Regions from separate parts of the Bartonella sp. bp_1 genome, predicted to be linked through region 1. Evidence: predicted binding sites of a transcription regulator. Region 1 holds the regulator's gene; the other holds the start of a gene.
The links. Region 1 encodes LexA, which represses DNA repair genes until DNA is damaged. Its sites were predicted from a motif close to TGTTCNNNNTGTGTTCNG; they were not measured.

Region 1 (9,982 bases):
AATTACTTGATAGACATCAGCAGGCCCTGTTCCTGGTTTGAAAGCTTCAACAATCACATTGGTATCACCCGGTTCAGCACGCATGCCCGTTGTCCGGTCAATTGATACTTGATGCATCCCCTCAGGCATTTTGAAAGCCACATCCGGCTGTCCAGCCATTGTCTTTTCCATAAACTCTCCAAATACCGGCAAAGGTAAAGAGCTACCAGTCGCGCCATAACCAAGATTATGAGGTTGGTCATAACCAATAAATACACCAACAACGATATTAGGTGTAAAACCGATGAACCACGTATCTCGTGAATCATTTGTCGTTCCAGTTTTACCGGCAATATGACGGTTAAGATAATTAAGGCGGGCAGCTGTACCACGCTTCACGACGCCTTCCATCATGGATGTGATCTGATAAGCTGTCATCGGATCAAGCACCTGATCACGGACATCAATCAATTCTGGCTCATTCTGGTTTTGCCATGAAGATACGTTGCAATCAGGACACTCACGCTGATCATGTCGATAAATAGTTTTACCATATCGATCTTGAATACGGTCAATCATTGAAGCTGTAATAGAACGCCCGCCATTGGCAATCACAGAATACGCAGTCACCATGCGCAATACCGTTGTCTCACCAGCACCAAGGGCCATAGGCAAATAGGGTTGCAATTTATCATAAATACCAAAACGTTCGGCATATTCAGCAACAATCGGCATCCCCAGATCATTGGCCAAACGCACAGTCATCAAATTGCGCGAATGTTCTATACCAGAACGCAATGTCGAAGGTCCCGCAAATTTGCCCCCGTAGTTTTTAGGTCTCCATACCTCGCCATTGGGCTGCCTGATTTCAACAGGGCCATCAAGAACAACAGATGCCGGCGTATAACCATTATCAAGCGCTGCTGCATAAACAAAAGGTTTAAATGATGAGCCAGGCTGCCTTTTTGCCTGTGTTGCACGATTAAACTCAGATTCTGCAAAAGAAAAACCGCCAACCATAGCTAGAACACGACCGGTTAAAGGCTCCATCGCAATAATAGCGCCTTGAACTTTTGGAGGCTGCCTTAGAAGGTAGGTATTGCTACCTTCTCCTTTTTTCTCGACGAAAACAACATCTCCAACTTGGAAAACACCTGTTGGATTTTTAGCCGTTGAACGATGTCCGCTTTTATCAATCAAACGATATGCCCATTTCATATCGTCAGCTGCTATGGTGCCAAATATACGTTCTTTTGAAAATAAGCCTGAAACTTCTTTTTTGGGTTGTAATCCAATATCGACTTTATCAGCACTTACATTAAGGACAACCGCCAGCTGCCATTCAGGCACATCGCTGAAACCGTTAATCTTGGAAAGAGTTACCCCCCAATCACCGGCTATATCAATATGATTGAAAGCACCGCGCCAACCATAGTTGCGATCATATTTCAACAAACCGTTTTGCAATGCACGACGCGCCGTAACTTGCAGCTTCGGATTGAGTGTCGTCCTGACAGATAATCCGCCCTCATAAAGAACTTTCGAACCATATTTATTAATTAACTGGCGTCGTACTTCTTCGGTAAAATAATCCGCTGCAAAAACGTAGGTATCATCGCCACGCAGAGTGACACCAAGCTGTTTTAATTTGGCTTTTGCACCATCTTCTTGTGTGACGTAACCATTCTCAACCATTCGATCTATGACCCAGTTACGGCGATCAAGAGCACGTTGCGTATGACGGAAAGGATCATAATTTGATGGCCCCTTCGGTAAAGAGGCGAGATAGGCGGCTTCCTCAATAGTCAGCTCATTAACCGATTTATTGAAATAGGTTAGCGCAGCCGCAGCAATACCATAGGCCCCGCGGCCCAGATAAATTTCATTCAGATAAAGCTCAAGTATCTTATCTTTTGAATAGGCTTTTTCGATACGGATCGAGAGAATTGCTTCCTTGACTTTACGCTGGAGTGTTGCATCCGACGTTAGAAGAAAATTCTTTGCAACCTGCTGCGTGATTGTAGAGGCCCCTTCAGGACGACGCCCCGATCCGAAATTGCGCACATTATTGACAATAGCACGTGCAAGCCCTTCAGGGTCCAACCCGTAATGCTTATAAAAGTTCTTATCTTCAGCAGAGATAAAGGCTTCCTTTACCTGATCAGGTACCGATTGGATTGGAATATAAAGACGTCTATTGGTTGCAAATTCAGCCATTAATCCGCCATCAGCCGCATGGATGCGGGTCATGACCGGTGGTTCATATTTTTCAAGAACTTCATAATCGGGAAGATTACGACTATTGTCCTGAGCGTGAGCCATAGAAGCCAGCGTAAGTAAAGCGGTAGACGCCATTCCCAGACTAACAATACTTTTAAAAAATTTAATCATATTAACAGGTCGCCACTTTATTTCCGCTCTACCGCATACACATACTCCACTGGCGATAATCATCCTTCAGTGAATTTGCAAGCGCCTTATCGTTTAACTTATTGTCATTCTTATGACCATAAAAATCATTTTTGCCTTATATAGGCGTTATTAACAGGCTATCAATCTCTTTTGATCCTGCCAGCCCTGTAATCGGCGAAACTACGAACAGACGAAGCAATGGATGCCGCCATTTTTTTCCGCCATTGCGGATTCGTTATCAACTTTTCATCCTCATTATTCGACAAATATCCAATTTCAATTAAAACAGAAGGAACATCTGGAGCTTTTAACACCTGAAAACCGGCATAACGATGCGGATTATTAATCAACAATATATTGTTATTTTTAAAATTCGAAATCAGGCTATCGGCAAAATTGACAGAAAAACTGTGGGTTTCACGTCGGGTTAGATCAATCAGTATATCAGCTATTTCAGGCTGTTCATCCGGCGGCAATCCATCAAGAAGATCTGCCTTGTTTTCTCGTTCGGCCAATAATTTGGATATATCATCGGATGCTTTGTCAGAAAGAGTATAAACGGTGGCGCCGCGTAAATCACGCACATTAATTGTATCTGCATGAATAGAAATAAAAAGATCGGCACCATAGGCACGCGCTTTCTGGACGCGCTCATTAAGCCTCAGAAATACATCACTATCACGTGTTAAAAACACATCCAGCCCGGAAGTTCGCTCCAATTCATCACGTAGTGATCTGGCAAAAGCCAGCGTTACGTTTTTTTCCAGTATATCGCTTAGCCCCTTGGCACCGCTGTCAATGCCACCATGGCCTGCATCAATGACAACACGGAAATCATTGGCTCCCTTTTGTCTGGTAGTATCATCATTTTGTAAAAATGATTTTTGATATTGCCTGACTGCTTTATCAAAGGATGCGCGATCCGTTTTTTCTATATCTATAATCAGTTGCCATAAACCACCGTCCAAAGCCCCAATCCTGGCATTATCAATATTGATATAACGATTGGCGTGTAAAATAATGCGCGAGCTGGCATTTCCCGTAGCGCCATATCGTACGGCATTAATCAAGCCATGCGTTGCAACAGTTTCAGCCGGATTAACAAACTCCATAGCATCCATATCAATAACAATCCGTGTCGGATTTTTAAGAAGCTGGATCCTATAATCAGGTCTCTGATTGAAAACCGTAACAATCCGTAGCCGATTATCGTCGCCAACAATACGAAGACTGATCATTTTCAAATGATCATTGTTTTTTTCTTGAGCATCCAAAGACGTCACAAAAAAGGCGCCTAAACCAACCAATAAAAGGCAACAAAGAGTGATAAAACGTTTTATCAAAACCATTTTTTCCGCCAAAGCATCACACCGAAAAGGCTCTGTCCAAATATTGCTACTTGTCATAAGCATAATATGCCAATAAAAGCGTATCGTGGTGAATTGGTCATCGAATCGAATGTCTTATAGTACATTCTTCCCTTGCCCATCAACCTCTAGCGGCGCAGGCATCGGCGAACAAGGTTTATTTTACCTATCGTTTCCGCAGATGACCGCGCTTTTGAATAAAGTTTCGTGATCCGGCATAACCGGATTTGAGAAAAACCGTTTTGTGGAGACAGCGCAGGATTATGTCTTTTCCGGCTATATCGATATACAGCTCTCATTTGGCTGCGATCACCGCGAACTTACCGCGCTCTTTATCTATTTTTTCTGCAAAACAGCCATTTAACGGCAGACATCGCGCCATTTCAAACAGCTTTGATCATACAAAGCCTTTGCTTGCTTTATCGCGCGTCGCCTTCAGGATTATTTACAATGTCAAACAAAATGCTTATCGACGCCTCCCACCAGGAGGAAACACGGGTTGTTGTTGTTCGTGGAAACCGAATTGAAGAATTCGATTTTGAATCTCAGCACAAAAAACAGTTAAAGGGAAATATCTATCTAGCCCGCGTCACAAGGGTAGAGCCTTCTTTGCAGGCTGCTTTTGTCGAATATGGTGGCAACCGTCATGGTTTTTTAGCTTTTTCCGAAATCCATCCCGACTATTATCAAATTCCGGTTGCCGATCGTCAGGCTCTTATTGAAGCTGAGGAACAGGCCGCTATTGAAGATAATGAAGAAGATGACCTGATCGCTGAAAAAAGCGCTAAAAAGAAACGCGGGCGTCAACCCAAGAAAGCAACAATAGCAGAAGACGTAGAAACCGATACGCTCCATGAAGATGCAGAATCTGTTGACGTTGAGCCTGATGAGGACAACGAAAATAGTGAAGACAGCATTGAATCAGTCGGCGCCGGTGATGCGATGGAAGAAGTGCCGACACAACGATTCCAGCGCAAGCAATATAAGATACAAGAAGTTATTAAGCGCCGCCAGATTTTGCTAATCCAGGTAGTCAAGGAAGAACGTGGCAATAAAGGTGCGGCGCTTACAACCTATCTGTCGCTGGCCGGACGCTATTCCGTACTTATGCCCAATACAGCTCGTGGTGGCGGTATTTCACGAAAAATTACTAATGTACAGGATCGCAAGCGCCTTAAAGATATTGTCAAGGAACTTGAAGTCCCCAAAGGCATGGGCGTTATTTTGCGTACAGCCGGTGCCAATCGTACTAAGGTCGAGGTTAAACGCGATTATGAATATCTAATGCGTTTATGGGAAAATGTTCGCAATCTGACACTTCAATCGACGGCACCTGCCCTTGTCTATGAAGAAGGTAGCCTGATCAAGCGATCGATCCGCGATCTTTATAATAAAGATATTAGCGAAATTCTTGTAGCCGGAGATGAAGGCTATCGCGAAGCTAAAGATTTCATGCGCATGCTTATGCCAAGCCATGCAAAAGTTGTTCAGCCCTATCGTGATCCCTACCCTATTTTTGCCCGTAATGGCATCGAAACACAGCTAGATAAAATGTTGCAGCCGCAAGTCACATTGAAATCTGGCGGTTATCTTGTCATCAATCAGACTGAAGCACTTGTCGCAATCGACGTTAACTCTGGTCGCTCGACAAAAGAACATTCAATTGAGGAAACAGCCTATCAGACCAACATAGAAGCGGCAGAAGAGGTTGCCCGTCAATTACGCTTGCGCGATTTGGCCGGTCTCGTTGTTATCGACTTCATTGATATGGATGAGAAACGCAATATTCGTGCTGTTGAAAAACGGTTGAAAGATTGCCTAAAAGATGACCGCGCCCGTATTCAGGTCGGTCGTATTTCCCATTTTGGTCTTATGGAAATGAGCCGGCAGCGCATTCGGGCTTCCGTTCTTGAAAGCACAACCCAGCCCTGCACCCACTGTGGCGGTACCGGGCATGTGCGTTCAGATTCTTCACTGGCCCTTCATGTCGTTCGTACGATTGAAGAATACCTTCTACGCAATGGCCATTTTGACATTACGGTCCGTACACCTGTTTCTACCGCTCTTTATGTTCTCAATCATAAGAGAACAGTCCTAGCGGATCTGGAAAAACGTTTTGGTCTTGTTATCAACTTCGAAACAGATGAAAGCGTTGGAAACCAGCATCTTATTATCATCAAGGGGGCTGAGGCAACCGGCACGCCCGCTGCACCAATCCAGCTTCTGCCGGTTGAAGAAGAAGACCCAATCGAGGATATCACTTTCGAGGACGAAGAAGAAAACAACGAACAGACAGAATCACATCGTCCGTCGAGAAACCGCCGTCGCCGTGGACAACGTGGCGAGCGCCATTCTGATAATGAAAACGGGCACAACCAGAATATTGAATCATCTGACAGTGAACGTGAAGAGGACCGCCGCCGCCGTCGTCGTCGTGGACGTCGCGGTGGACGCCGCAATCGGGATGGTGAATTTGATCGTCGTCGTCTTCCCTATGCAGAACCAGTCGGTGCATTTGCCGAACAGGCTCTGCGTGAAGTACGCGAAGCACGTCGCCGCCGTCATGCACCAGCAGCTGAGCCTGTCGGCAACCTTGATACATTTATTGCACCTGACCAAGTTTCTGAGCCTAAGACACAAACAAAGGCCAAGAAATCACGTCGCAACAACAAGACAGCACCATCGACACAAGAGATAGTCGACATTGCTGTTGCAGAAACACCTATAGAAAACATCAGTGAAGAAGCGCCTAAAAAACGTGGCCGCAAAAAAGCTGCACCCAAGCAGGCAGAAGTCACAATTGAAGTAGAATCTGATATTAAAGAAATTGAAGAATCTGCCAAGAAAACAAAAAAAGCAGTAATTAGACGCAGTAAAAAAGCAGCTAACGAGACAATAAAAGATCAAGAGCCTGCAACTAACTCAACAATTGATCCTCCCAAGAAGACTACGCGCACCAAAAAAGCTGCATCTAAAAAGACAACAGAAGAAGCTATAAGCGAACCCGTTGTCACATCTTCAAACACCGAACCGGAGGCCGAAAAGCCCAAGCGTGCCGGCTGGTGGCAAAGAAAAAGCTTTTTCTAATAAGTCTAAAAATATGAATAGAGAGACCTTGGGTCTCTCTATTCATTATCAAATATCCCATTTAAAATTAATTTTTTTGAAACCCTTGCAGAACAATAATGGAACATATAGTGTATGTTCTTGTTTTGTTTTCATTGATTCTGTTGGGGACCATTATGCTGACACGCAAACAACATGAGCTTTTGTTGTTCATTCATGACCGCATGAAAGAGACGGGCATTCCCCCTTCTTTCGATGAAATGAAAGAAGCTCTTGATTTGGCTTCAAAGTCAGGCATTCATCGCTTGATTACTGCTTTGGAAGAGCGTGGCTTTATACGCCGTTTGCCTAATCGTGCTCGAGCATTGGAAGTTGTACGTCTTCCTGACTCCATTGCTCCAGGCTTGGCACCAGCTGGTGGTTTTCGTCCTAGTCTGGTTAAAAACACTGCACCTGCCCAAACCAAAATGGCAATGCCTACCGATATGGAAGAAGCTGCCAATGTCAATGTTCCCTTGATGGGACGCATTGCTGCAGGTGTTCCAATCTCAGCCATAGAACATCAAACAAATACACTTTCCCTACCTGCCGATATGATTGGTGGCGGTGAACATTATGCGCTTGAGGTTAAAGGCGATTCCATGATTGAAGCCGGTATTTTTGATGGTGATACCGTTATTATTAAAAAATCAGACACGGCAAGTCCAGGAGAAATTGTAGTAGCCCTTGTTGATGATGAAGAAGCAACATTGAAACGCTATCGTCGCAAAGGAGCGTCCATAGCACTAGAAGCCGCCAATCCTGCTTATGAAACGCGTATTTTTGGGCCAGACCGGATTCGCGTTCAAGGAAAACTTGTTGGCCTGATCCGACGTTATTAAGACTACTTTTATGACGATGGGCATTTATTGCTTGCCTGTTTCCTATGTGTTATGGGCAACAAACGAATTTTTCACTTGCCTAACCGGTTTCTATGTCAGGATAACTCATGCCTTCACCAAGAATAAGTTTTGTTTCATTGGGCTGCCCTAAAGCCCTGGTGGATTCCGAACGTATTATTACCAGCCTGCGTTCTGAAGGGTATGAAATATCCCGTAATCATGAAGGTGCGGATCTTGTGATCGTCAACACTTGCGGATTTCTCGATTCTGCCCGGGATGAATCATTGGCTAATATCGGTGAAGCCATCAAGGAAAATGGTAAAGTTATTGTAACAGGCTGCCTTGGTGCCGAGCCTGATATTATCCGTAAAGCACATCCCAGTGTTATGGCGATTACTGGCCCGCAAGCCTATGAAAGTGTGCTTAATGCAGTTCATGAAGCCGCGCCACCCATCCATGATCCGTTTGTCGACCTTGTGCCAGAACAAGGAATTCGCCTGACGCCCCGCCACTATGCCTATCTCAAGATTTCCGAAGGCTGTTCCAACAGCTGCAGTTTCTGTATTATTCCGCATCTTCGCGGCAATCTTGTATCTCGTCCGATCGCAGATGTATTACGCGAAGCAGAAAAACTCGCTAAGGCAGGTGTCAAAGAACTGCTTGTCATTTCACAGGATACAAGTGCTTATGGCGTTGACTTAAAATACGCTAGTAGCACGTTTAAAGATCGTGAAATACGTACTAAATTTCTAGATTTGGCTACAGAACTCGGTGAAATGGGCATATGGATTCGTATGCACTATGTCTACCCTTACCCGCATGTTGATGATGTTATTCCTTTAATGGCAGACGGCAAGATACTTCCTTATCTTGACATCCCCTTCCAGCATGCTTCACCAACAGTATTAAAAAACATGAAGCGTCCTGCCCATCAGGAAAAAACAAGCAGGCGCATTGAAAAATGGCGAGAAATCTGCCCAGATCTTGCTTTGCGCTCTACCTTCATTGTTGGCTTTCCCGGTGAAACAGATGATGATTTTGATATGTTGCTGCACTGGTTGAATGAAGCAAAAATCGAACGTGCAGGTTGTTTCAAATATGAACCTGTTCATGGTGCACCCTCCAACGCATTAGGATTGTTAGAGGTTCCAGATGACGTAAAGGAAATGCGTTGGCGCAAATTTATGGAAACCCAGCAAAAAGTTTCGGCCAAGCTACTCAGCAAAAAAGTTGGCAAACGACTGCCTGTCATCATCGACAAAGCCGATGGCACACAGGCAATCGGTCGCAGTAAATATGATGCACCTGAAATTGATGGCAATGTGCACATCACATCACGCCGTCCGCTGAGACAAGGGGACATCGTAACAGTAAAAATAGAAAAATCAGATGCTTATGACCTTTATGGTATAGCTGTATAAATAAAAGGAAAGACAATGACGATCACCAGACTTGAATCCAACAACCTTATGAGTGCAGTCGTTAGCTATAACAAGATGGCATTTTTAGCCGGACAAGTCGGGGAAAATGGTGGGGATATTACCAAACAAACACAGGACGCTCTGGCAGAAGTCGATCGCCTTTTAGCCAGTGTAAATAGCGATAAATCCATGATCCTCTCAGCGACAATCTGGCTGAGCGATATGAGATATTTCGAAGCAATGAATGCTGTATGGGAAAAATGGGTTGATCCTAACAATACGCCTGCACGCGCAACTGGCGAAGCCAAATTGGCGTCCCCTGATTATCTGGTTGAAATTATTGTAACGGCCGCCACACGCTAATAAAAATAAAACAACACGCTGGCCATAATCATTCTACATTATATGACAACCAAGGTGTTGCAGTTTTTGACATCATATCTGGATATCGGACAGAATGAGCGAACACGAAACGGTAAAACCGCAATTCTATTTGACGGCACCGCAACCGTGTCCTTATCTTGACGGGCATTTTGAACGGAAAGTGTTTACCCATCTTTCTGGTCCATTTGCCTGTGATATCGGCAACCTGCTCAATCAAGGTGGTTTCAGGAGATCCCAAAACATAGCTTATCGGCCAGTTTGTGAAAACTGTCAGGCATGCATATCCGTGAGGGTATGCGTTGCTTCCTTTTCCGCGGACAAATCAATGAAACGCATTGAAAAACGAAATCACAATATTCTCTCAAACCAGTGCCTTCCACTTGCAAACCCGGAACAATACATACTCTTTCAGGACTATCAGGACCATAGACACCCTAACGGGGGGATGGCCGATATGACAATGAAAGACTAT
Region 2 (9,982 bases), 180 kb from region 1:
GCCCATTTCTAATGACAGGCCTACCCCTGCAGCCCCCATGCCGCCACCCCAGACACCTTCGGCACCGGCAAGTTTCTTCCCTGACATGCAGGCGTCAGCCTATCAAAGCAGGGCTAACGAACCAACTTTTGAAGATGAACTGCAAGATCTTCTTGATAACAACCCGATGCCTTATGCTGATGAACATCAGCAGGTTGAGCACAACATAGATGACACGTCTAATACCTATGCTGAACCTATATTTGCGCAAGCGACATCCATCAAAGACACCTTGCCCGATCTACCGATTGATGAAACACCTATTGTTTCACCTATGGACGATCTTCCTATCGATCCTTTTTATGATGAGCCACAAGACCTTCAACCACCATCAATGCCTGATACGGAAGCAACTACAATTGAAGGCAATGATCCATTCGGTTTCAATCAGGTTTTTGAGGAAACAACAAATCAATCGGCAACACCTGATGTCTATATGGCCCAACCGCAAACGCCGCCGCCCTCTCCAATGGAATCGGCCAATTATGTTGTTCCTGAGCAGCCAGCCCAACATATCCAGCAACAGCAAGTCAACCAGCCGACCGAAGCCTTATTCCCCGACCAGAGTGAAGACTATGCCGCGCAAAACCCGATTGATATGTCTACGCCTCAGGAAAGCGAAGCATCCGTTGTCGCTACATTGGATGAATATACGCCCGTTAATAATGCCGTAAGCGCTGATCAACCACCAATTGTTGACAGTTACAACTTTGATGATGCGGTTGTAACACCGAGTGAACATTTTGAAATTCCAAACGTTCCCTATAATGAGAGCGAATCTGTTCCCGAAGATCAGATATATTCACAAGAGTTTGATGAAATTTTCAGTGTTGGCCAACCGGTAGCGCCACTACAGCCAAATGAATCTGAAGATTTATTTTATGAAGAAACACGACAGGCCGCACAAGCCTATGCACAAACAACACAAGTTCAAAAACCCGACCAGCCTTATGAAACCCAAGCCAATGCAAATTATATCAATAACGATATAGACCCAGAAAGCGATTTTGGTTGGAACGGCGCTGCTGCCGCTGCTCTTGCAGGCTCACAAACAGGACGACGACGCCTTGTTGGAGGCAAGACAATTGCTATAGCGGCTGTTTCCCTCATTATTGCTGTTGGCGGCATCGCAAGCACCCTATATCTCTTGAATAACCCTGCAAGCACAACTCCGACTGTTATTCAAGCAGATCGCGATCCAATCAAGGTTGAAGCAGAAGGCAGCACGCAGACGAATGTGCCCAATCAAGGACAGGCCGTCTATAATCAGGCAACAGGCACAAACCAGAACAATACGCAACAAGACCAGCTTGTCGACAATTCTGAGACCCCTGAAGACCTGACAGCATTGAATGAGCCGGCACCAAGCACAGTTGACACGCCGATTGAGCCAACCAGTATTGAAGCTGCCATTAAATCGGCTGAAGACCAGACAGTGCCAACACGGATTGCTCCATCCATTACGATTGATACAAAAGGTAATGTTGTACGAGACAGCCGGGTAAAAACCGCGCAGAATGATGATAATCTGACAGTTCCCGAGGGAAGTACGCCGTCAAACCAATCTGCTGATACAGATAATGATGTTATTTCCAACGAGATAAAAAATGCACCAGTTGAGGATTTGCCGCAACCGGCTTGGGCAACGCCACAAAATAATGATGCAGGAAGTATGCAAAATACCGCGGCACAACCGCAGCCCCAATCGCAAACATCAACACCTGCAGCACAACAAGCTCCTCAGGCACAAACCCCAGTTGCTGCTCCTGCACCGACTGCAAAACCGACACAGACGGCTGCCCAGCCTGCCAACACCACTACACCACCGCCAGCAGGCAGCTATTATGTACAAATTGCCTCTAATCCATCACAAGAGCTGGCTCAAAGTGCAGTGACATCAGCAAAAAGCCGTTATGGTGCTATTATTGGAAATCTTCCTATCAATGTTACAGCAGCCAACATCCCCAATCGCGGCACCTATTACCGTGTACGCATACAAGCAGGCAGCCGTGAAGATGCTACATCCCTATGCGAACGTTACAAGCAGGCAGGTGGCAGCTGTTTTGTCGGCCGTTAATTCTCTATAGCTAATCTATCACACTCACTTTAGTGGTGTGATATTTCCATTGCTAGTTCTACATTTTTGGTCTTAATGTTACCCCATGCAACCCGAAAATTATCAAACACGCGATAAGCTGAATATAAAATTCTTGCCCACTGCGCCTATCGCGGCTATCGAGTGGCGCATTGAAGACGGTTTGACACCTTATGATAGGGCGCTTAAATTCATGGAAGAGCGGGTTGAAAAAATACGCCGCGGTGAAGCTGGCGAACTGATCTGGCTGGTTGAGCACCCCCCTCTTTATACTGCTGGTACAAGTGCACAGATGTCCGATCTGTTGGAGCCTGACCGTTTTCCGGTTTTCAATGCCGGACGTGGCGGCGAATTCACATATCACGGCCCCGGCCAACGTGTTGTCTATGTCATGATGGACCTGAAAAAAAGGCGGGAAGATATTCGTGCCTTTGTTGCCGCTCTCGAAGAATGGATCATTCGCACAATTGCAACATTCAACATCAAAGGTGAGCGACGTGAGGACCGTGTCGGTGTATGGGTTTCTCGTCCTGAAAAGCCGCTTCTTCCAAACGGCGAGATTGCGGAAGACAAAATAGCCGCAATTGGAATCCGCATCCGTAAATGGGTCAGTTTTCATGGTTTTGCTATCAATGTAGAACCGGATTTATCCCACTATAATGGTATTGTCCCCTGTGGTATTGCGGACTATGGCGTAACAAGTCTTGTTGATTTGGGACTTCCTGTAACAATAGACGACTTGGATATTGCGCTTAAAAAAACCTTCACGCCTATATTCGGAGAGTAAGAGTGCAATCAACGCCCGGTTCTTCATCCTGCAAACAGACAATATTCGGCGATATACGCTTTGTACGTCTGGTTTCAGGTAGTCTACTGCTTTTCTACTTTCCTATCTTGCTTAATCCTTATTATTATCGTGACGATTATCGACGCGCTATAAGCGAACAGCCCGGCTATAGCTGGCTAGGACGCCCTATCGGTGATATGGCAGCCTATCTCTTCAGTTCCAATTGGCAATATATGCCTGATTCATCACCATTATTTCTGATTATAGCGCTTTCTATTACCGGTGCGACGATACTATACGCACTTAAATTACGTGCCATTCCCTTTAATGCCCAAAATAGCCTTGTTGTAACCGCCTTTATTTTTAATCCCATCTATATCCAGTGCCTGCTATACCGCTTTGACTGCCTGACAATGTCAATAGGCTATGGGCTAGCAATTTTAGGATGGGCCGTTCTCAACCGCTCCGCAATAACTGCAATCACATTATGGGTTCTTTCGATGATGGCGTATCAAACCTTCATCAACATCGCCATCATGCTAATCCTCATGGAAGCAGCCTACGCATTATACCATGGACAAAATATAAAACGTTTTATGGTGCAGACGGGACGCCATCTATTATATATTATTATTGCGCTGGTCATCTATTTCATTATCAGCAAATTTTTCCTGACATCCAACGCTGCCGCACGTAGCGATTTACCAGCCCATGCAGGTGAATATTTTATAGCAATAATGCGCCGTATAGAAGCAGCTTATTCACGCTATTTCGGTGCCTTGTCGATGAGTGGAAAGATATTCTACGCTTTTGTTATCATTGTCGCCTTTATCGAAATCCACCTGCATATCTACCGATCAACGTCCTATTCCTTGCGTATTGTCCGTTCAACACTGTGTAGCTTTTTTGTCGTTTTTTTTATCGCCTTTTCACTTGGCATCATGATCCCCATTGCAAGTGAAAACCTGATTATGCCGCGTACCATTGTCGCAGCGGGAACATTTTCATGTATCTTAGTATATCTGGCATGGAAGTTTTTTAACAGATTCAATCATCTAGCAGCATGGTGCATTATACTTCTTTTTTTGCTAGCCCCATTAAGCTTCAGCTATATTGTGAACAGAGATGTCAGCAAACAACACCATTACACCCAATTTATTGTTGAACAGCTGGCCATGGACCTCGGTAATATGGATCAAGGCCATAATATCATTGTAAAAGGACGCCTACCGTTTTCTCCCTTGGTAAAAAACGATATCAACCATATGCGTCTGGCACGCCATATCGTCCCGCCTGCTGATGGCTGGATTATTTCTTCATGGCTTCAAGTATATGACATCACCCAATTGGATGAAAACACAACATCGGAAAAAATCGATACCTTAATGACGCATATATGCGAGAAACGATTGGCCCCTATTATCCAGCGTAAAAATTATTCAATCTATGAAGACAACACTATATATTTTGTATGGCTTGTAGAAAATAATGCAGAAAGCAAGAACAAGGCCTGTAAAAAAGATATAAAGACAGACGATGAGACCGATTAGACACGTCGCATCAAAATACAGTTCTTTTTTTTGGTTTTGTGCTTCTGGCGCAATAGCTCTGATTGTTGACTTCGTGTGTTTTATACTTTTTCAGAAAACTATCGGCAACATATGGATCGACCGTGCCTTGGCATTCCTATGTGCGGCTACCTTTACATGGCATTTCAACAGACGTGTGACCTTTAGAAAACGCAAGGCAAAATATTTATCAATCAAGGGTTGGGGTATCTATGTAGGCCTAGCCATAATCGGCTTCATTTTTAATTATTCTGCAAGCATGTTTGTCATGACACGTTTTGAATCCCCCTCACCCAGCGTTGCTTTTTTATCTTTATCATGTGGATCACTCGCCGGGCTTTTTTTTAATTTTATCAGCAATAATTTTTGGTTTTTTACAGGAAAAAAAGATTAAATATTACAATCCCAACACTATGTTTTTGCGCTGTAAAATCTCAAGTAACACATCACTTTGCAATAAGTCCAATTCAGCCTTACGCTCTTTAGTCGAATGGGCTGAAACATAGCGACTATCCTTATAATAGACTTCTGAGAAATCAGCACAAACCAACGGATGCATCATGATCTCAATCACGGCATCTTTATTGCCGACATTGGCTATAACTGCCGCCAAAGCCTTTTCAATATGCTCCATTGTCATGGCACAACTTGCTGTACTGCCAACAAAATAATCTGCCGTTGCAATGCCTTTGGAAGCTAACAAGGTTTTCATCGGGCGCGCCCAATAAGAAAGCAAATTACGCCTAAGCATCCCTGAAACCTTTTGTTTAAAGGCTCCTTCCCACGAATAGGCGATTTCAAGAGGCGTACGCACATAAGACACTTTATACCGCGTGAAAATTTCAGTCATAACTGAATGGAGCTGAGGAAGAACATGGACATGGAGATGTCCATCAAGGCGTAAGGGCCGCTCTGGAAACATCATCAAAACGGCGTCAATCTGCGCACAGAATTCATTCAGAACCCATCTCCGCACAGACTCACCACCTGTGGTAAGTTTCCATATCAAGCGTCCCAATGTCAGATGGAAAAAACCGTCTTGTGTCACCAGTCCGACTGCTTCTCCGCCTGTTGTCAAAGCCTTACCTTCAAGTAGATTGAGATGAACGCCAACATGGCATGACGGATAAGTATGCAATTGTTCAAATGATGTAACATCAGCCCCACCCGGCATCAACGAGGTTGATTGTATTCGTCCCGCTTTAACAGCAGCCAATATTCCCTTGGAACAGCCCTGATCCAGCCCAAAGTCATCCGCATGGAAAAAGCAGCGCAAGCTCATCGCCGTTTCTCTTTTGACGATCCTTTATCCTGATCAAGCCGTGTCTCTATAATAAAACGAGGACGCGATTTGATCTCGTAAAAAATCTGTCGGATATAAATGGATAAAAGGCATAGGGAAGACAATATCGCAATGCCTGTAATCAAGACAACGAAAACAAGCGTCGAAAACCCGCTGACTGATAGGCCCATTATTTTCGAGATAAGCGCGTCCCCTGCAACAATAAAGGCAAAAATAGCAAACAAGCCAAGCATAACCCAGATCAGCATCAAAGGCTTTGCTGAAAAACCGGTAAGGGAATCCAGCCCTAAGCGTATCTTTTTGAAAAAAGACCAACCACTTGTTCCATCAAGACGATCCACCGGAGTGAAACTGATCGTTTCTTGCTTAAAGCCTAACCAATGGACGACACCACGATAAAAAAACAGTTTTTCAGGCATGGCGCGCAAAATATCAGCAACCCTGCGATCCAACAGGATAAAATCACTTGCCGTTGAAATATCGGTATCTGTCACCCATTTGAATAATTTATAGAATCCGCGCGCCATCAATCGGTCAAAGAAACTTTCTTTCTGTCTTTCCAGCTTAACGCCTATAACAATATCCGCGCCATTCATCCATTTTTGCACCATCTCACCAATAAGCTGCGGTGGATGTTGCAAGTCACAATCAATTGTTACCAAGGCATCTCCGCTGGCAGCTGCAATCCCTGCAGCAATGGCACCCTCCTTACCAAAATTTTTCGCAAGCTTGATGCCAATAACATGGGATTTCTTGCTATTTTCATCAACAATATTGCGCCAGCTATTATCGCGAGAACCATCATCAACCAATATAATCTCATATTGATAATCGAGCCCGGAAAACACATCGCCAACTGCAGCAATAAATTTGGCAATATTTTTGCCCTCATTATAAACCGGTGCGATAATCGATATTTTTTTCATAATTTCTATCTGCCTGTTTATGATCTTTTGACATGAAATGGTTATGAAGAAAAGCCCTGTGAACAGAGTAAGAACAAGCTCGCAATCCACAGGCTGACATGACATTATAGCGATGATTCTTTATAAACCTGTCAGCAATCAACAACTGTAAGAAAACAACCTCCCTATGGATGATAATGAAACCGATCTGTTTGACGTTCTAAGTAATACACAGGCGCGTGCCCGTCAGACAGAACCCAGCCAGATACAACCCCAGAACAAGCAGGCACCCGTTCCACCTGCCGTCACACCGATGCCTGCCGCACCGGCCAGCACAACATCTTCAAGCAAGGCCGAAGAAGCCTATGATGCATCGGCCATCCGTGTACTGGAAGGACTGGAACCGGTTCGTTTGCGTCCCGGCATGTATATTGGCGGTACAGATTCCAAGGCTTTACACCATCTTTTTGCCGAAGTGATCGACAATGCCATGGATGAGGCTGTTGCCGGACATGCCAACTTTATCGAGGTTAATCTTGATGCAGACGGCTATTTAACAGTTTCAGATAATGGTCGTGGTATTCCGGTTGAAAACCATCCGCAAATGCCGGATAAGTCGACGCTAGAAGTCATTATGACCCAGCTTCATGCCGGTGGTAAATTCGACGGTAAAGCCTATGAAACATCGGGCGGGCTGCATGGTGTCGGTATTTCTGTCGTCAATGCGCTTGCCGATGATCTTGAGGTTGAAGTTGCTCGTGGTAAAAAACTCTATCGGCAACAATTTTCTCGCGGCGTACCACTCGGCCCCTTGCAAGAGCTCGGCGATATCCATAACCGCCGCGGCACACGCGTACGATTTCACCCCGATGCCGATATTTTTGGTCCACGTGCCGCGTTCGAACCAGATCGCATTTATAAAATGGCGCGCTCCAAAGCCTATCTTTTTGGCGGCGTTGAAATTCGCTGGAGTTGTGATCCTTCAAAACTTGATCCCAATAAGGATATTCCTGAAAAGGCTGTCTTCCATTTTCCGGGTGGATTAAAGGACTTTCTCACCTCTTCATTAGGGCCTGAACAGCGTATTACGGCTGAAGTTTTTGCCGGAAAAACCCAAGACCGCGGCGGCCACGGCTCGGTCGAATGGGCCGTTGCATGGTATGGTGGCGATGGTTTTGTCCATTCCTATTGTAATACAATTCCGACTGGCGAAGGTGGCACCCATGAAGCCGGCTTGCGTCAGGTGTTGATGCGTGGTCTCAAAGCCTATGGCGAGCTGATCAATAATAAACGTGCCAATATTATCACCACAGACGATGTGATGATCTCAGCCGCAGCCATGTTATCCGTCTTTATCCGCGAGCCCGAATTTGTCGGACAAACAAAAGACCGCCTGGCTACCGTCGAAGCACAACGCATCGTCGAAAACGCAGTCCGCGATCCGTTCGACCATTGGTTGGCCAATAGCCCGCAAGAAGCTTCGCGCCTGTTGGATTGGGTTATCGACCGTGCAGACGAGCGTCTGAAGCGCCGGCAGGAAAAGGAAATTACCCGTAAAACAGCCGTGCGCAAATTGCGTCTGCCCGGCAAACTTGCTGACTGCACACAAAATGCGGCGACCGGAGCAGAGCTTTTCATTGTCGAAGGGGATTCTGCTGGCGGTTCAGCCAAACAGGCGCGCAACCGTGCCAATCAGGCTATTCTACCGCTGCGGGGTAAAATATTGAATGTTGCCAGTGCCGGACGGGACAAACTGGTCGCTAACCAGCTGATTGGCGACCTCATACAGGCTTTAGGCTGTGGCACACGCTCCAAATACAAGGAAGATGATCTGCGTTATGACCGCATCATTATCATGACTGACGCCGACGTTGATGGCGCACATATTGCATCCTTGCTAATTACTTTCTTCTACCAAGAAATGCCCGATCTTATCCACGGCGGCCATCTTTATCTGGCCGTACCGCCACTTTACCGCATTGCACAAGGCGGCAAGGTTGCCTATGCCCGCGATGATGCACATAAAGACGAATTGCTCAAAACCGAATTTACCGGCCGCGGCAAAATTGAAATAGGCCGTTTCAAAGGTCTAGGCGAAATGCGTGCGGATCAATTGAAAGAAACAACCATGAACCCGAAGAAGCGCACGCTTTTGAAGGTCGAAATTGATCAGCTAAGCGATCAGGATACCCGCGAAACGGTTGATGATCTGATGGGAACAAGACCGGATGCACGATTCCGTTTTATTCAAGAAAATGCCGAATTCGCTCACGATCTGGATATCTGATCATTAAGTAGCTGCAGCATCAATAACCCGTATTTGCGGGGTAACACGGCCATTCCAAAAATTCAGTGTCAAATTACCCGCCAGATGGATGGCCTCTCCATTATGATCGGTTAAAAAATCACCCAATGGTGTTCCAACTGATCGGAATGCAATAGCTTTTATTTTTTGCCCCTGGCTATTAGCCATAGTCAGACTAAGATGTCCCTTACCGACTTCACGCAGATTGGTCAACCGATGATCCGGCAAAACCAGAACAGGCATCGGATTACCGGCACCATACGGCCCGGCTTTTTCAAGGCTTTCATAAAGCGAAACATTTGCCCCGCCTGCAGAGACAAGTCCATCAACAAACAATGTTGCTGTATGCCTGATTTTATCGACTGTCGAGCCTATTTTCTGCTCCATCCATTGACGAAAGGTATCAACCCTATAGTCTGCAATGGTAATACCCGCGGCCATGGCATGACCTCCGCCTTTCAACAATAAGCCATCCTCCACCCCTTGGCGAACAAGTGCACCTAAATCGATCCCCATGACAGAGCGCCCAGACCCCGTACCGCTTCCATCACTCTTCAACGCAATTGCAAAAGCAGGACACTGGAAACGTTCCTTCAAGCGGGCAGCCAACAGGCCAACAATACCCGGATGCCAATCCGCACTTGCCACAACAATCACAGACGGTGTCTCTCCCGTCATCAAAAGTGGCAGTAAACTTGCTTCGGCCTGCTCCAATTGTTCACTTTCCATAGCCTGACGCATTTCATTAAGGTCATTTAACTGTTCCGCAATCTGATCCGCTTCATCAGAATCATCGATGGATAGCAGTTTGGCACCAAGAGCCTGGTCACCTATACGGCCACCTGCATTGATCCGCGGACCGATAACAAATCCGAAATGGAAAGTATTAAGAGGTTCACCAATACGCGCTACTTTTGCCAACGCAGCAATCCCCTTGTTTTGCAATGTCCGTCCAACCTGTAAACCTTTAACAACAAAAG

Region 2: the regulator LexA is predicted to act here: its motif matches at 6,777-6,794, upstream of parE (DNA topoisomerase IV subunit B).

Annotation. Positions count from the first base shown of each region.
Region 1 covers NZ_CM147851.1:878,840-888,821, reverse strand. Annotated here, with positions in the region: partial or broken gene ACYZ97_RS04395 (penicillin-binding protein 1A) at 1-2,271, opposite strand, end outside; gene ACYZ97_RS04390 (N-acetylmuramoyl-L-alanine amidase) at 2,532-3,674, opposite strand; gene ACYZ97_RS04385 (Rne/Rng family ribonuclease) at 4,209-6,845, shown strand; gene lexA (transcriptional repressor LexA) at 7,001-7,705, shown strand; gene rimO (30S ribosomal protein S12 methylthiotransferase RimO) at 7,813-9,126, shown strand; gene ACYZ97_RS04370 (RidA family protein) at 9,142-9,489, shown strand; gene ACYZ97_RS04365 (arginyltransferase) at 9,584-9,982, shown strand, end outside.
Region 2 covers NZ_CM147851.1:1,062,873-1,072,854, forward strand. Annotated here, with positions in the region: gene ACYZ97_RS05250 (SPOR domain-containing protein) at 1-2,116, shown strand, start outside; gene lipB (lipoyl(octanoyl) transferase LipB) at 2,202-2,921, shown strand; gene ACYZ97_RS05260 (glucosyltransferase domain-containing protein) at 2,924-4,471, shown strand; gene ACYZ97_RS05265 (GtrA family protein) at 4,458-4,883, shown strand; gene ACYZ97_RS05270 (carbohydrate deacetylase) at 4,887-5,771, opposite strand; gene ACYZ97_RS05275 (glycosyltransferase family 2 protein) at 5,768-6,718, opposite strand; gene parE (DNA topoisomerase IV subunit B) at 6,885-8,984, shown strand; gene recJ (single-stranded-DNA-specific exonuclease RecJ) at 8,988-9,982, opposite strand, start outside.